DNA from 2 places in the Variovorax sp. P2_H12 genome. Region 1 is predicted to be linked to the other one. Evidence: predicted binding sites of a transcription regulator. Region 1 holds the regulator's gene; the other holds the start of a gene.

Region 1 (7,507 bases):
ATGGTTGGGGACGATCCAGCCGAGCGGGTCGCGGGCCTTGAAATGCAGGGCGGCGTCATGCCCGCCGCCATCGGTCACCCGGGCCTCGCGGATGCGCCCGATCTCCTCGGGCCGCAGCCGCTGCCAGAGGCCCAGCGCGCGCAAGGTCTCGACGCTGGAATGCGTCAGCGCGATCTCGCGGCCGTCCTCCGCGGGTGCGGCCAGCGCGTCGCGCGACTGCTGGTCGAGCACGGTCGCAGCGAAGCCGGCATCGGCCAGCGCGATGGCCATGGCCAGGCCGGTCGGGCCCGCGCCGACGATCAGGACTTCAGGGTCCAGCGACATGCATCTGCTCCTTTTTCAACAATGCGGCGATGAGCCGATCCTTCTCCGCCCACTGCCCTTCGGTCCATTCGCGCAGGCGCTGACGATGCGCCTTGTCGCCCAGGGCATCGGCTTCGAGCAGCGCCGGCGGAATCTCGCGCCGCCGCACGTCGACGGTCACCGCCTCCAGCCGGCCGGACAGCAGCGTCCAGAAATCGGGCGGCCCCTGGGGGTAGACGATGGTGACGTCGAGCATCGATTCGAACTGCTCGCCCATGGTCTCCAGCGCCACGCCGAGGCCGCCGATCTTCGGTTCGAGCAGATGCAGGTAGCGGCTGTTCTGGCCGGCATGCTTGGCCGCCGTGAAGCGCGTGCCCTCGATGAAATTGATGACCGCCGTGGGAATGCGCCTGAATTTCTCGCAGGCCTTGCGGGTGGCCGCAAGGTCGCCACGCCGCGCGCCCCGGCCTCGGCCGCGCTTCATGAACGGGAAATCGAGCGCCCACCAGGCCAGGCCGATCACCGGCACCCAGATGAGCTCGCGCTTCAGGAAGAACTTGAGGAAGGGAATGCGGCCGTGGAAGACCCGCTGCAGCACCAGGATATCGACCCAGCTCTGGTGGTTGCAGGACACCAGGTACCAGCCACGCGGCTTCAGCCCGTCGAGGCCGTGCAAGGTCCACGGTGCCGGGCAGGCCGTCGCGATCCAGCGGTTGTTGAGCGCGACCCAGCCCGTGGCCAGCGCGTTCAGCGCCCGGTCGCACGCCGTGCGCACCGGGGCTGCCGGCACGGCCAGCTTGACGGCGGCGAGCGGCACCATGAGGGCGACGCCCATCAGCGTGTTGAGGCCGAGGCGCAGGCCGTTGAGGGCCCCGCGCCAGACCGGAATCAGGCGGCGCAAGGCGTGCCGGGCTCGGCGGCGGGCAGCAGCCCGCCCAGAAGCCATCGCATCAAGTCCCGCACCGGCCGGATCTGGTTGCCGAAGGGCAACCGGCCCGCACCGCGGAAGAACAGCCCCTGCTCGGTGTGTCCCGCGAGCGCATGGCCCAGCATCTTGTCGATGCAGAACTTGCCCCAGCCCGGCGTGGCGTCGCGCAGGCCGCAATGGGCCAGACAGTCGAAGCGCATGGTGCACTCGGTCTCGCGGTGCGCCTTGGCCATCAGCCGCGGCTCGAGCCGCAGGTACTTGGCCAGCCAGGGCGTGCGCACGGCGCGCGCAGGCAGGCCCGCCACGCTGGTGAATTCGACCAGGTCCTCGGGCCTGGCATCGGCGAGCACGCGCTTGAAGGCCAGGTCGGCATCGCATTCGGCGGTGACCGCGAAGGCGGTGCCGAGCTGGACCGCCGAGGCGCCCAGCGACTGCAGCCGGCGGATGTCGTCGAGGCTCTCGACGCCGCCGGCGGCGATGAGAGGGATGCGGCCTTCGATGCCCGCGGTCTTGAAGAAGGCCTGCACCTGCGGCAGCACGACATCGAATTCGAAGCGCGGGTCGTTCAGGTCGCCCACCTTGGCGGCGCCGAGATGGCCGCCCGCAAGGCGCGGATGCTCGATCACGATGGCATCGGGCAGGCGCCCCTTCTTCTCCCACTTGCGCACGATCAGCTGCACGCCGCGCGCGTCCGACAGGATCGGGATCAGCGCGACCTGCGGGTGCTCTCGCGCCAGGTCCGGCAGGTCCAGCGGGAGGCCGGCGCCGACCACCAGCGCATCGGCCCCGCAAGCCAGCGCGTGCCGCACCTGCGACTCATAGGCCGTCAGGGCTTTCATGACGTTCACGGCGATCAGGCCGCGTCCGCCGGCGAGCCGGCGCGCCCGCGCGATCTCGCGGCCCAGCGCCTCGAGGTTGGCGGCGTCGATACGCTGGCCGGCGTCGGGCTCGGCCTCGAGGTGCGAGGTCTGCGCCCACAAGTCCGGGTGCAGGCGCCGCAGGTCGACCGACGACACGGTGCCGATGCCGCCGAGGCCGGCGACCGTGCCGGCCAGGCCGCCGGCCGAGACGCCGACCCCCATCCCGCCCTGCACCACCGGCAACAGCTCACGGCCGGCCAGTTGCCAGCTTCTCAGGCCCGATCCGGCGGCAAGCGCCCGCAGCGCATCGGCCATGGCGGCCGCATCCGCCTGGTTGACTTCTTCCCTCATGCGGCGCTATCGGAGCACCAGCACCGGCAAGGCGGAATGCGTGAGCACATGCTGGGTCTCGCTGCCCAGCAGCAGGCGTCCGATGCCCCGGCGGCCATGCGAGGCCATGACGATCAGGTCGCTCGCATGCTTCTGCGCGGCCGCGATGATCGATTCGGCAACCTGGCTGGAATGGGCCACGAGCGCTTCGCAGCGCACGCCGCTCGCGCCCGCGCGCTCGCCGATCGCGTCGACCATGGCCTGGGCATGTTCGAAGCGCTTCTTCTCGATGCTTTCGCTCTCGGCCCCCTCATGGAGCATCGTGCCGTCCATGTAGCTCTTGGGTTGCCTGCGGGCCACGGTGAAGGCGACCAGCTCGGCGCCATGCTGCCGGGCCAGGCCGATGGCGGTCTCGACCGCCTTCTCCGAAAGGGGCGAGCCGTCGGTCGCGACCAGGATTCGCTTGAACATGATGAGGTCTCCAGATGGGAAGGCCTCCAGTCTCGGCCAGACCCGCGCGGCGCGGATTGACTGGGATCAAGCTTGCGTCGGATGTCCGGCGTGCGGGCCCAGGCCGGCGCCGGGCCGCTGGCGCGGCGAAGTCCGCGCTTCGCGCAGACGGGCGGCCTGCGACTTCCCCCTCGGGGGGCAGCGACCCACACGCAGTGGGGGAGCGTGGGGGCCATCCAGGCCGGCGCCGGGCCGCCCCAAGGCGGCCTGCGGCCCCCTCGGGGGGCAGCGACCACACGAAGTGGGGAGCGTGGGGGCCACATTCATGCACACCAGATCTCGATCTGGTGCGCAAGATCCATCCAAAGCGCCTGCAACGCGACCGCGGCCAGCAGCGCGCCGGCCAGGCGCGTGCCCCATTGCTGCGACACCACGCCCGCACCCGAGCGCAGGCGGCGCCACAGCCACGGCGCCAGCAGCAGCGACAGCGCGCTGCCCGAGGCGAACAGCGCCATGACGGCCGCGCCCTCGAGCACGCCGTTGCTCAAGGCCGCCAGCATCAACGCCGAATACAGCAGGCCGCAGGGCATCGCGACCCAGAGCGCCCCGGTGGCCAGCACCCCGAAGGCGCTGCGGGTCATGGGCTGCAGTCGTGCCGAAGCCCAGCGTCCTATGCGGTGGGCCCACAGCGGCTGCCGGCCCGAGGCCGCGAGCAGCACGCCCCAGGCGAGCACGACCACGTGCAGCAGGATCCATGCGGGGCGCAGTGCGGCCACCTGTTCGCTCGCCAGCGCCAGGCCTTGCACCGTGGCGGCCGCCACGGCCCCGGCCGCCGCGTAGCCCGCCACGCGCCCGGCGTGGAACAGCGCGCCGGCCGGCAGCGAGCGGCCCGCCGGCGCCAGCGCGGCGACGCCGCCGGCGGGCGCGCGCACGATGCGGATCACCCCCGCACACGCGGCGCCGCACATCGCGACGCAGTGCGGCCCGCCCACCAGCCCCATCACCAGCGCGGAGGCCAGCAGCGCCGCCTGCATGGCTCAGTTGTCCATGGCGCTGCGCGCCACCCACAGCGCATGAAACCGGCGCAGCCCAATGCCAGGGATACCGCGGAACCGGCTTTGCCGGGCCGCTGGTATCGCCCCCTCGAGGGGGGCGCCGCAGGCGCTATCGGGGGTGGGCTTCACTTCAGACGATGCGCGAGAAGCGCGTGCGATTGCGGTCGGCCTGCAGGTAGCGGTCGAACACCATGGCGATCGCGCGCACGAAGAACCAGCCCAGGGGCGTGACCTCGATGGAGCGATCGCCCAGGGTCACCAGGCCCTGCGCCGCGAGCGGTTCGAGCGCGGTCAGTTCGGCTGCGAAGAGGTGCTCGAAGTCGATCAGGTGGGCCGCGCCGACGGCCTCGAAATCCACCCGTCCCTGGCACATGATCGCCATGATCACGGCGCGCCGCAGCACGTCGTCGCGCGTCAGCGCCAGGCCGCGCACCACCGGCAGGCGGCCCTGGTCGAGGAGGTCGTAGTATTCCTCGAGCGTCTTCGCGTTCTGGCTGTAGGTGGCGCCGATGCGGCCGATCGCCGACACGCCCAGGGCCACCAGGTCGCAGTCCGGCTGCGTGCTGTAGCCCTGGAAGTTGCGATGCAGCCGGCCCTGCCGCCGGGCGACCGCCAGTGCATCGCCGGGCAGCGCGAAATGGTCCATCCCGATGTAGACATAGCCCGCGGCGGTGAGCGCGGCGATCGAGCGCGACAGCATCTCGACCTTGGCGCCGGCATCGGGCAGGGCTTCGGTCGCGATGCGGCGCTGGGCCTTGAAGCGCTCGGGCAGGTGGGCGTAGGCATAGAGCGCGATCCGGTCCGGCCGGAGCGCGCAGACCTGCTCCAGCGTGCGGTCGAAGGACGCGGGGCTCTGGCGCGGCAGTCCGTAGATCAGGTCGACGTTGACCGAATCGAAGCCCAGCCCGCGGGCCACCGCCATCAGGTCGAACACCTGCCGGGCGGGCTGGATCCGGTGCACCGCCTTCTGCACTTCCGGGTCGAAGTCCTGGACGCCGAAGCTCAGCCGGTTGAAGCCCAGCTCGGCCAGCGTCACGAGGCGCTCGCGGTCGACGGTGCGAGGGTCGATCTCGATCGAATGCTCCCCGTCCGGCGACAGCGTGAAGGCGCCGCGAAGCATGGCCATGAGTTCCCGCAGGCCGGCATCGTCGAGGAAGGTCGGCGTGCCGCCGCCCAGGTGCAGCTGGCGGACGACCGCGCCGCGGCCGAGCTTCTCCACCTGCAGCGAAATCTCGCGAGACAGGTAGTCCAGGTACTCGCGCCCCTTGCTCTTGTGCCGGGTCACGATCTTGTTGCAGGCGCAGTAGTAGCAGAGCGATTCGCAGAACGGAATGTGCACGTACAGCGACAGCGCCCGCGCGCTCGCGCCGGCCCCGCCGCGCTGCTCGAGGGCCTGCGCGTAGTCGTCCGCCGTGAAGGCGTCGACGAAGCGATCGGCCGTGGGATAGGACGTGTAGCGCGGGCCGGCGCAGTCGAAGCGGCGCAGCACGGTGGACGGCGGCGCCAGGGCCGGCGTGAGGGCGGGAGCGGAGGGGGGGAGCATCGCGGGCGGCGGCAAGGGCTGTGGTGTGTCACTATGCCGCCGTCACGATCTGCAATCATTGACCTGCATCAAGCATCCACCCCGCTCCCCGTCGGACAATCCCTCCATGACCTCGACTGCATCAATGAAACCCGAAAATATCAAGGTCGCCTGTTCCAACTGCAATCTGCGCGAGCTCTGCATGCCGGTGGGCCTGAATCCGGGCGAGCTGCAGCGCATCGACGACATCGTCGCGACGCGGCGCAAGATCAAGCGGCGCGAGACGCTGTTTCGCAACGGCGAGGCCTTCACCTCGCTCTATGCGATCCGCACCGGGGTGTTCAAGACCCGCGTCACCAGCGAGGACGGCCGCGACCAGGTCACGGGCTTCCAGATGGCGGGAGAGATCATCGGGCTCGACGGCATCGTCAACGACCAGCACACCTGCGACGCCGTGGCGCTGGAGGACTCCGAGGTCTGCGTGATGCCCTTCGAACGCATCGAGGAGCTGTCGCGCGAGATCACCGCGCTGCAGCGCCACGTGCACCAGATCATGAGCCGCGAGATCGTGCGCGAACACGGCGTGATGCTGCTGCTGGGCAGCATGCGGGCCGAAGAGCGGCTCGCCGCCTTCCTGCTGAACCTGGTCCAGCGCCTGCACGCGCGCGGCTTCTCGCGTTCCGAGCTGGTGCTTCGCATGACCCGCGAGGAAATCGGCAGCTACCTCGGGCTCAAGCTCGAGACCGTGAGCCGGACCCTGTCGAAGTTCGCGGCCGAGGGCATGGTCGAGGTCGAGCAGCGCAACGTGCGCATCGTCGATCCCGAGGCGCTGCGCCGCATCGTCAATCCGCCGGGCTGTTGATCTCGCGCGCCGACAGGGTCAGCAGCAGGGTCAGCGCGCCCGCCCCCATGGCCAGCAGCCAGAAGACGAAAAAGCCGACCGTGTAGACGGCCTGGCGCGAAGCACCGAGCGCCTCGCCGCGCCAGTTCAGGTCGCCCGGGTCGACCAGGGCGAACACCAGCACCTCGAGCGCGCAGGCCAGCAGGAAGGCCGGCCAGAGAATCCACATCCAGCGGCGCGTCTGCATGCACTCACTCCTTCGGCAGCGGCACGGCGCTGCCCGGTGTCGCCGCGTGGTTGCGCCCGGCCACGGCCGGCATCAGCTTCTTGTCGGCCAGGGTGCGGTTGATCTCCACGCCCTTGCGGTAGTAGTCCTGGTCCACCACCGGGTCGGGCGTGGCGATCGCCAGCCACAGGGTGACGAAGCTCGCGACCACCACCACGCCCGGCCCGCCGATCACCATCCACACCAGTGGGAAGCGGTACCACGGAGGGCAGGGTTTCATCGCGTCGTTGTCGTGCGTCATCTCTTGGTCCTTGGGTTGATCAGCGCGGTACCAGGAACACCGCGGGCTCCGAGACACTGGCATTGCCGCTTTCGGCGCGGACGTCGAAATGCACCTTGTGCGAACCCGCCGCTGCCGCCCCATAGGGTAGCTGCAACCGGACCGCGACCCAGCGCGACTCCGCCGGCGCGACCTCGACCACGGGCTCCGAGGACACCTTCAGCCCCTCGAGGCCGCCCGCAGCGATCCGGTAGCGCTGCACCTGTTCGGTGGCATTCATGATCTGCAGGCGGTAGACGTTCTCGAGCTGGCCGCCTTCGACGATGCGGGCCAGCGACGCGCGGTCGCGCACCACGTCGACCTTCAGCGGCGTGCGCGTCACCAGGCTGGCGAGCAGGCCGATGCACAGCGCCGCCAGCACCCCGGTGTAGATCAGCACCCGCGGCCGCAGCACGCGCCGCAGCACCTGCCGCGGCGTCCAGCGGCCGGCCATGCCGTTCTGCGTGGCGTAGCGGATCAGGCCGCGCGGCGTGTCCATCTTGTCCATCACGATGTTGCAGGCATCCACGCAGAGGCCGCAACCGATGCACTCGTACTGGAGGCCTTCGCGGATGTCGATGCCGGTCGGACAGACCTGCACGCACAGATGGCAGTCGATGCAGTGGCCCAGCGGCGCCGCGGTCGATGCGCGCCCTTTCGCCGGCACGCCGCG
Region 2 (7,507 bases), on a different contig from region 1:
TTCGATGCTGTCCTTGTGCACGCTGCCCGCCGATGCGCGCGTCGCGGGCTTCCTTCGCTACTGGGCCGATGCGCTGGCGCAGCGCGGCCTGCGCACTGACCAGATCACGCTGCGCATGACGCGTGCCGAAATCGGCAACTATCTCGGAATGACGCTGGAGACCGTGAGCCGGGCGCTGTCACGGCTGGCGCGGGGGGACGTCATCCGGTTCACCGAAAAGGGCCGGCGCGACATCCATATTCCGCAGGTGGAGGCACTCACGGCCTTCATCCAGCGCACGGCCGTGCCGATGGCCGGCGCCCTTCACTGAGCGCCGTCGAGCACCCGCGCAATGGCCTGCTCGAGGTCCGCTTGCGTGAAGGGTTTGCGCAGCAGGTCGCGGACGTGGAATTCGCCGAGCAGCTCTCCGGAATAGCCGGACATCAGCAGCACCGGAAGGCCAGGCCACAGCGCGTGTGCGGCATCCGCCAGTTGGGTGCCCCGCAGGCCCGCGCCGAGCAGGATGTCGGTGAGCAGCAGGCCGATGGACGGGTCCGATGCAAGCACGCGCAACGCTTCCTCGCCGTCGGCGAAGGCGGTGACCTGGCAGGCCATCGAGGCCAGGAACCTCTGGACCACGCCGCGAACCTCCGGATCGTCCTCCACCAGCAGGACGTGCAGTCCCGGGGGCACATCACTCGTCGCGGTCCCGAGGTCCTCATCGGTCGCCCGGTCTCCCTCGACGCGCGGCAGGAATATCGTGACGGTCGTCCCCGCGCCGGTGGCACTCGCCAGGCTGACGGCACCGCGCGACTGCTTGGCGAAGCCGTAGACGGTGGACAGGCCGAGGCCAGTGCCGCGGCCGGTGTCCTTGGTGGTGAAGAAGGGCTCGAAAGCGCGCAGCTTGACGCTCTCGGACATGCCTTCGCCGGTGTCCGAAATGGCAATCGACACGAAGCCTTCCTCGGCGGATCGGTCCAGTGGAGCATTCAGTTCATCTGGCAATGCAGGCACCGTGCCGCAGGTGAACGACAGCGTGCCCCCCTGCGGCATCGCGTCGCGTGCATTGATGGCCACGTTCAGCAGCGCAGATTCGAGCTGGACCGGATCCGCCATGCAGAGTGCATCTTCGGTGTCGAGCGTGATGACGATGCGCTCGTCGAGCGTGCGCCTCAGCATGTCGGTCAGCGACCGCAGCAGCGCGGCGATGTCGACGATCGCAGGCTGAAGGACCTGGCGTCGCGAGAATGCAAGGAGCTTGCTCGTCAGTTCGGCGCCGCGGCGGGTGGCGCGCGCGGCGGCACCGACGAGTTGCTGCACGAAGGGATCGGCGGCGTACGCGGGGGCCTCTGCGAGCACTTGCAGGTTGCCCGAGATCACGGTCAGCAGGTTGTTGAAATCGTGCGCGACGCCGCCGGTCAATTGGCCGACGCTCTCGAGCCGCTGGGCATGGATGAGCGCTTCCTCGCTGCTCTCTCGCTGCAGCACGGTGGCGAGCATGCTCGACAGGGATTCCAGGAAGCGCACCTCGTCGTCGCCGAAGCGTTGCGGGGTGCGCGAACGAACCGCCAGCGTTCCGATGGCGCGGCCCCGGTCCGCCAGCGGCACGGAGAGTTCGCAGACCAAGCCGGCCTTGAGGTAGTGGGGCGGAATCGCGAAGCGTGCCTCCTGCGCATAGTCGCCAATCAGCACCGGCTGGCCCCGAGCCACCACGTAGCCGGACGGGGAGCCGGGCTCGTTCGGGATCCGATGGCCGATCGTTTCCTCTGGCAGAAGGCCCACGCCGGCGACGATGCGGAACGCAAGGCCGCTCGGCTCCAGCAGCAGGATCTTGGCCATCTCGACTTGCAAGGCTTGCACCGCGATTTCCGGTACGAGCGGGAGGAGTGTCTTCGAGTCGCGCGCATCCACCGCATGGCGACCGAACTGCGCGAGGTATTCGGCGTAGCGGGCCCGCTGCAGGGCCTGCTTCACGCGGGGATACGCGCCCACCGCGCGGATCGCGGCGACCACGTAGGGCAGGCCGTGGTTCTGCAGCGGACTCAGTGCGATCTCGACCATCACTTCGCTGCCGTCGCGCCGCTTGGCCACCAGGTCCATCTGCATGCCCATCGGGCGTGCGCGGGGATGGTCGGCATAGGTGTTGCGATAGGCGGAATGGCGCGGCCGGATGGCATCCGGGACCAGTTCGTCCACGCACAGACCCACCAGCTCTTCCTTTGCGTAGCCCAGAAGCTCCAGTGCGGCGGGATTCGCAAGACCGATCACGCCTTGCAGATCCACCAGGAGCAGGGCGTCCGGGTAGGCCATGAAGAGCGAGCGGAACACGGCTTCGTCGTCGAACCCCGGGACAGCGGATACGTCCACGGTCAGCCCGCCTCGACCTTGGGAACCAGGATGTAGCCAGCGCCGCGGACCGATTTGATGATCTGGGGATGGTCGGGGTCGGCCTCGATCTTTCGGCGCAATCGACCGATCTGGACATCGATGGTTCGGTCGAAGGGGCCGCCGTCTCGGCCTCGTGTGTGTTCGAGCAGGAAGTCCCGCGACAGCACCCGGCCCGGATGCGTGGCCAGCGTGTTCAGCAGGTCGAATTCTCCGGAGGTCAGGGCCACCTCCTGCCGGCTCGAATCCAGCAGGCGCCGGGCGGCCGTGTCGAGCTCCCATTGCGCGAAGCGCAGCCGCGTTGCGGCCTCGGCGCTGGCTGGTGCGAGCTGCCCTTCAGGTGCCAGGCGGCGCAGCACGGCCCTGATGCGCGCGACCAGTTCGCGCAGATCGAAAGGCTTGGTCACATAGTCGTCGGCCCCGACCTCGAGGCCGACCACCTTGTCCACCGGGTCGCCGCGACCCGTGACGATCACCAGCCCGCACCGCCAGTGCTCGCGCAGCTGGCGCGCGATCGCGAAGCCATCTTCGCCGGGCAAGCCCAGGTCGAGCAGGACGAGCGCCGGCGCATCGCGCGACATCAGCGCCATGAGCGCGGCGCCGGAATGAACCTGGCTGACGCGAAAGCCTTGGGCCCCGAGGTAGCTGGCGAGCAGTTGCGTGATGTCCGCTTCGTCGTCGAGGACCGCGAGGTGGGTGGGGGTGGTCACCGGTGCATGTTATTCCCTGTTCCGGCTGTATCGCAACGTCACGCCGTCGGGGCGGGCGGGCGCCCTCAGCGGCGCTGCCGGTTTTCGGCCTCGGTCTGGCAAGCGGCGCAACGGATGGCCGTGGGCTGGGCCAGGAGTCGCTCGCGCGGAATTCCCTCGCCGCAGTCGGCGCAGATGCCGTAGAGGCCGTCGACCATGCGCTGCTGCGCCAGTTCGATGTCATGCAACCTCGCACGGTCGACCTCGATCTCGGCGAAATGCACGTCGTCCAGTCGCTCGGCCTCGGCGTCGTCGGCATGGCTGTGGACCTCATGGTCGGTGGCGGGCGCGCCGGTCCCGGCATGCGCTGCGGCACTGTGAAGCTCGTCGAGCACGCGACGCTTCAGGCCGTCGAGTTGCAGGGCCAGGGCCTTGCGGTCCGATTCAGTGAGAGGGGTCATGGGAGGTGTTCGTTGGATGGGGCTTGGTGATCTTCGCCGCCCTCGGACTGCCCCGGTTTGACGGCCGTCAAATCGCTGCGATCGCGGTCGTATTCGTCACGCTGGGGGGAGCAGCACCGCGGCACCCCGCACGCGGCCGGCCCGCAGGTCAGCCATTGCCTCGTTGGCCTGCGCCAGCGGGTAGGTCGTGACGTGGACCTGCGGCGGATGCGACTGCACCAGCGCGAGAAACTCGCGCGCATCGCTGCGTGTCAGATTGGCCACCGACACGAGCCGTCGTTCCTCCCACAGCAAGCGGTACTGGAACGAGGGAATGTCGCTCATGTGAATACCGCCGCAGACCACGCGCCCGCCTTTGCGCACCGCTTGCAAGGCCAGCGGCACCAACTCGCCGGCGGGAGCGAAGATGATCGCGGCGTCCAGCGGCGCGGCCGGCATTTCGTCCGAGCCTCCGGCCCAGGCGGCGCCGAGGGTTCTCGCGAAGGCCTGGCCTGACGTGTCGCCAGGGCGCGTGAACGCGTAGACCTGCCGGCCCTGCGCGGCAGCCACCTGGGCGATCAGGTGCGCGGCGGCTCCGAATCCGTAGATCCCCAGGTGCCGCGCGTCATTGCCTGCCGCCTTCAGGCTGCGCCACCCGATCAGGCCGGCGCAAAGCAAGGGCGCGATCCGGGCCGGCTCCTGGTTCAGGCCGCCTAGCGGCAGACAGAATTCGGCCTCGGCGACGACGTGGCTCGCGAAACCGCCGTCGCGGTGATAGCCGGTAAAGCGCGGCGTGTCGCAAAGGTTCTCCCGGCCGGCGGCACAATAGGCGCAGTGCCCGCAGCTGTGGCCAAGCCACGGCACGCCGACCCTGTCGCCGATGCGATGCCCCTGGACGCCCGCGCCGAGCGCCTCCACTTCGCCGACGATCTCGTGGCCCGGCACGATGGGCAGCAGGGGCAGCGGCAGGTCGCCGTCGACCACGTGCAGGTCGGTGCGGCAGACCGCGCAGGCCAGCACGCGAAGACGCAACTCACCGGCGGCAGGCTCCGGGAGCGGGCGTTGCTCCATCCGCAGCGGGTGGCCGGCGGCCTGAAGGACCATCGCCTGCATCGTTGCCAGCCCCCGTCCGTCATTCGATCGCATGTGCGGCTCCGGAGAATCCGAGTAGGCAGGGAGCGACCCGTGCGACTCGCATGGTCAGGGTTCGACAAGGAGGTTGTTCACCACGCTCGCGACGCCTGGCGCCGACCAGGCGGCACCCTGCGCGGCCTTGCGCTCGGCCCAGGACCGGACCCTGCCTCGCAGGGTGACCTGGCCGCCGTTGACGATGACCTCGATGTGCTCCGAATCACGGTCGGCTTGGCGGTGCAGGGCCTCCTTGATCTTCTTCTCGATATCGACCGGCGAGAACCTTGCCTTCACCTCGACCAGGTCGGTGACGCCCTTGACACCCAGCAGGTCGCGCACGGCGACTTCGGCGGCCCTGCGCTGGTATTCCCATTCGACCCGACCGCTGAGCGTGAGCCAGCCGTTTTCCACCATCGGACGGATCGCCTCGTCGGGCACGAGCACGTTCCATTCGAGCGCACGCTCCGCCGCCAGGGCGATGTCGGCGTCGGTGCGCTCGAAGTTGGGCGCAAGCTTGACCGACATTTCGATGGCGAGCGCCTTCACGCCCCTGACGCGCTGCGCCGCGCGCTCGATGGCGTGCTTCTCGGCGTGACTGGCGGGATGGCCGGTCAGGGTGACCACGCCGTCCTTGACGATGATGCCGATGTCGGTGGCGGCGGTCGTGATGACGGGGTCGAAGTTCAGCTCGGCGACGATGTCGCTTCGCAGCATTGCATCGGATTTCATGAGGGGGTCCTTTCCTTGGTCGGTCGAAGCGGAAGCTGTCGCCGCGCCCGGATTCGCGCGCGTGGCGCCCATAGGCCTACTTTAGGAACAACAGCGCGGCCGGGCTTGCGCTGGATCAAGCGGTCGTCCGCGCCTCAGACCGCGCGCTTCGCCGGTAGTTCAGGCGGGATACGCGTCGTGATTTGACGCCGCGCAAGGCGAGGCGGTGCCGATCGCGCTAAGTTGCCTGCATCCCACACTTGGATTTCGAAGGAGTTCCCATGCAAGCACCGAAGACGATCCTGCTTCACCTGGACGGTTCAGCGCGCGCCGCGGAGCGCGTCAAGGTCGCCCGGCAACTGGCTGAGGCCTTCGATGCCGAAGTCACGGGCTTGCCATGCACGCTGTCAGCGCTCATGCGCTTTCCCTATGCGGTGGAAGGAGCGGCAGAAGCCGTGGCGATCATGCTGGAGCTCGACCAGGAATGCCGGGACAAGGCCTATGCGACTTTCATGGCAGCCGGGGGCGGCTCGCCGCGCCTGCGCTGGGCCGAGCCGATGAGCGATGCGCCCTGGGGCTTCGCCCGGCGCGCCCTGTATGCCGACCTGTTGATCCTGGGCCAGCGCGACGCTGACGACCCCGCCGCCGCCGAACTGCCGGCCGACTTCCTGCCGAGCGTGCTCGTCGAGAGCGGCCGGCCCGCGTTGGTGCTGCCTTACACGGGGCCGATCGCCCCCATCGGGCGCACCGTGCTGGTGGCCTGGAAGGAGTCGCGCGAGGCCGCGCGCGCGGTGTCGGCGGCGCTGCCCTGGATGAGGCAGGCGGAGTCGGTGCACGCGGTCAGCTACGGCGAAGCGGCGGGCGCATCCTTGCAGAGCCTGCAGGACTATCTGGGGCGGCAGGGCGTGAGCGTCTCCGTGCGTCCGGGCGGCCCGGAAGGGGGTGATGCCGGCGAGAAGCTTCTGTCGACGGCCGCGGACATGAGCGCGGACTTGCTCGTGATGGGGTGCTACGGCCACAGTCGCGCGCGCGAATGGGTATGGGGCGGTGCCACGCGATCGATCCTCCAATCCATGACGCTGCCGGTGCTGATGTCGCATTGAGTCGACTGCAGGCACGGGCCTTCGTTCGGGTCATTTTCCCGCGGGCTGCGCAGGGGTGGACCTGGACCCTTTGGCGGCCTCCATCGTCTCTCGCGCGGCATCCCTCGCGGACAGCGCGGCGGCACGCGTGGCCTCCTCGGCGTTCTGCAATGCGTCGCGTGTCGACTGCGCCGCCTTCTCGGCCTCCTCCTTGCTTGACGCCATCACCTTTCTCGCCGCTTCTTCGGCCAGGTCGAGTGCTTCCTTGGTCGCCGCCGATGCCTTCCTGCTTTCTTCCTCCGCCTCGCGCACGGCTTTCTCGGCGGCGTCGAGGGCCTTCCCGGCTGAAGCGGTGGCCTTCTCCTGGAAGCGGTTCGCCGCCTCGGCGGCCTTCTGCGCTGCGCGCCGGATGCCTTCCGCGATTGCCTTGGAGATCTTTCCGGCGTCCATCTTGCCCTGCTCGGTTGCCGCCTTGGCCGCATCGGCCGCCTTTTGCGCGGCGATCTGTGCCTCTTGAGCTGCCTTGGCCGCGGCGTCCCTGGCTTTCTGGGAGGGCGTCGCTGGCGGGTTCAATGGACCGGGTGGGGTGTTGTCCGTCGCGTATGCCGACGCGCTCAAGACGAGGATCCACACGGCGAGAAGACTCTTTGATGTCATGGTTGCTCTCCGACGGATGAGCCGCGAACCCCTCTGTCGAGCCGATCGGCGATCCCGCCGAAGACGGAAGCGGCCAGGGAACAGCATGACGTTAAGCCGGATGGGCATGCAAGAACTTGATCGCGCGCAAGCCCGCCAGCATCGGCGGCGATTCAGGAGAGAGTTGCGTGCCGATTGCGCTGCGTCAAGCTGCAAGCCCTCACGTGTGCGATTCTCGGTCCTGCCCTGTTGAAAGCGAGGAGCGACACCATGTCAACCCACCCACTGACGGCATGCGTTCTGGTCGGCGCGGTCCTGTTCGGTCCCCCGGCGGGTGCTCAATCGCGCGGAGAACTCTTGTACGCGACGCATTGCATCGCCTGCCACACGACGCAGGTGCATTGGCGGGACCGGAGATTGGCCATCGACTGGAACAGTCTCCAGGCGCAAGTGGCGC

What was found. The regulator FNR, encoded in region 1, switches genes on or off when oxygen is low (the NO sensors DNR and NnrR bind a similar motif). The targets are predictions, from matches to a motif close to TTGATNNNNATCAA.
Region 2: AC1DYK_RS07840 (universal stress protein) is a predicted target of FNR. The motif match lies at 5,459-5,472, and genes of this name have one in related genera.

What each region holds. Positions count from the first base shown of each region.
Region 1 covers NZ_JBFUFO010000023.1:37,041-44,547, forward strand. Annotated here, with positions in the region: gene ubiM (5-demethoxyubiquinol-8 5-hydroxylase UbiM) at 1-324, opposite strand, end outside; gene AC1DYK_RS18090 (acyltransferase) at 308-1,204, opposite strand; gene AC1DYK_RS18095 (NAD(P)H-dependent flavin oxidoreductase) at 1,192-2,406, opposite strand; gene AC1DYK_RS18100 (universal stress protein) at 2,449-2,892, opposite strand; gene AC1DYK_RS18105 (sulfite exporter TauE/SafE family protein) at 3,195-3,905, opposite strand; gene hemN (oxygen-independent coproporphyrinogen III oxidase) at 4,057-5,469, opposite strand; gene fnr (fumarate/nitrate reduction transcriptional regulator Fnr) at 5,594-6,310, shown strand; gene AC1DYK_RS18120 (hypothetical protein) at 6,291-6,536, opposite strand; gene AC1DYK_RS18125 (FixH family protein) at 6,541-6,816, opposite strand; gene ccoG (cytochrome c oxidase accessory protein CcoG) at 6,836-7,507, opposite strand, start outside.
Region 2 covers NZ_JBFUFO010000009.1:23,156-30,662, forward strand. Annotated here, with positions in the region: gene AC1DYK_RS07810 (Crp/Fnr family transcriptional regulator) at 1-310, shown strand, start outside; gene AC1DYK_RS07815 (PAS domain S-box protein) at 304-2,346, opposite strand; gene AC1DYK_RS07820 (winged helix-turn-helix domain-containing protein) at 2,349-3,074, opposite strand; gene AC1DYK_RS07825 (TraR/DksA family transcriptional regulator) at 3,140-3,514, opposite strand; gene AC1DYK_RS07830 (zinc-dependent alcohol dehydrogenase family protein) at 3,611-4,606, opposite strand; gene AC1DYK_RS07835 (BON domain-containing protein) at 4,694-5,353, opposite strand; gene AC1DYK_RS07840 (universal stress protein) at 5,614-6,435, shown strand; gene AC1DYK_RS07845 (hypothetical protein) at 6,466-7,047, opposite strand; gene AC1DYK_RS07850 (cytochrome C) at 7,321-7,507, shown strand, end outside.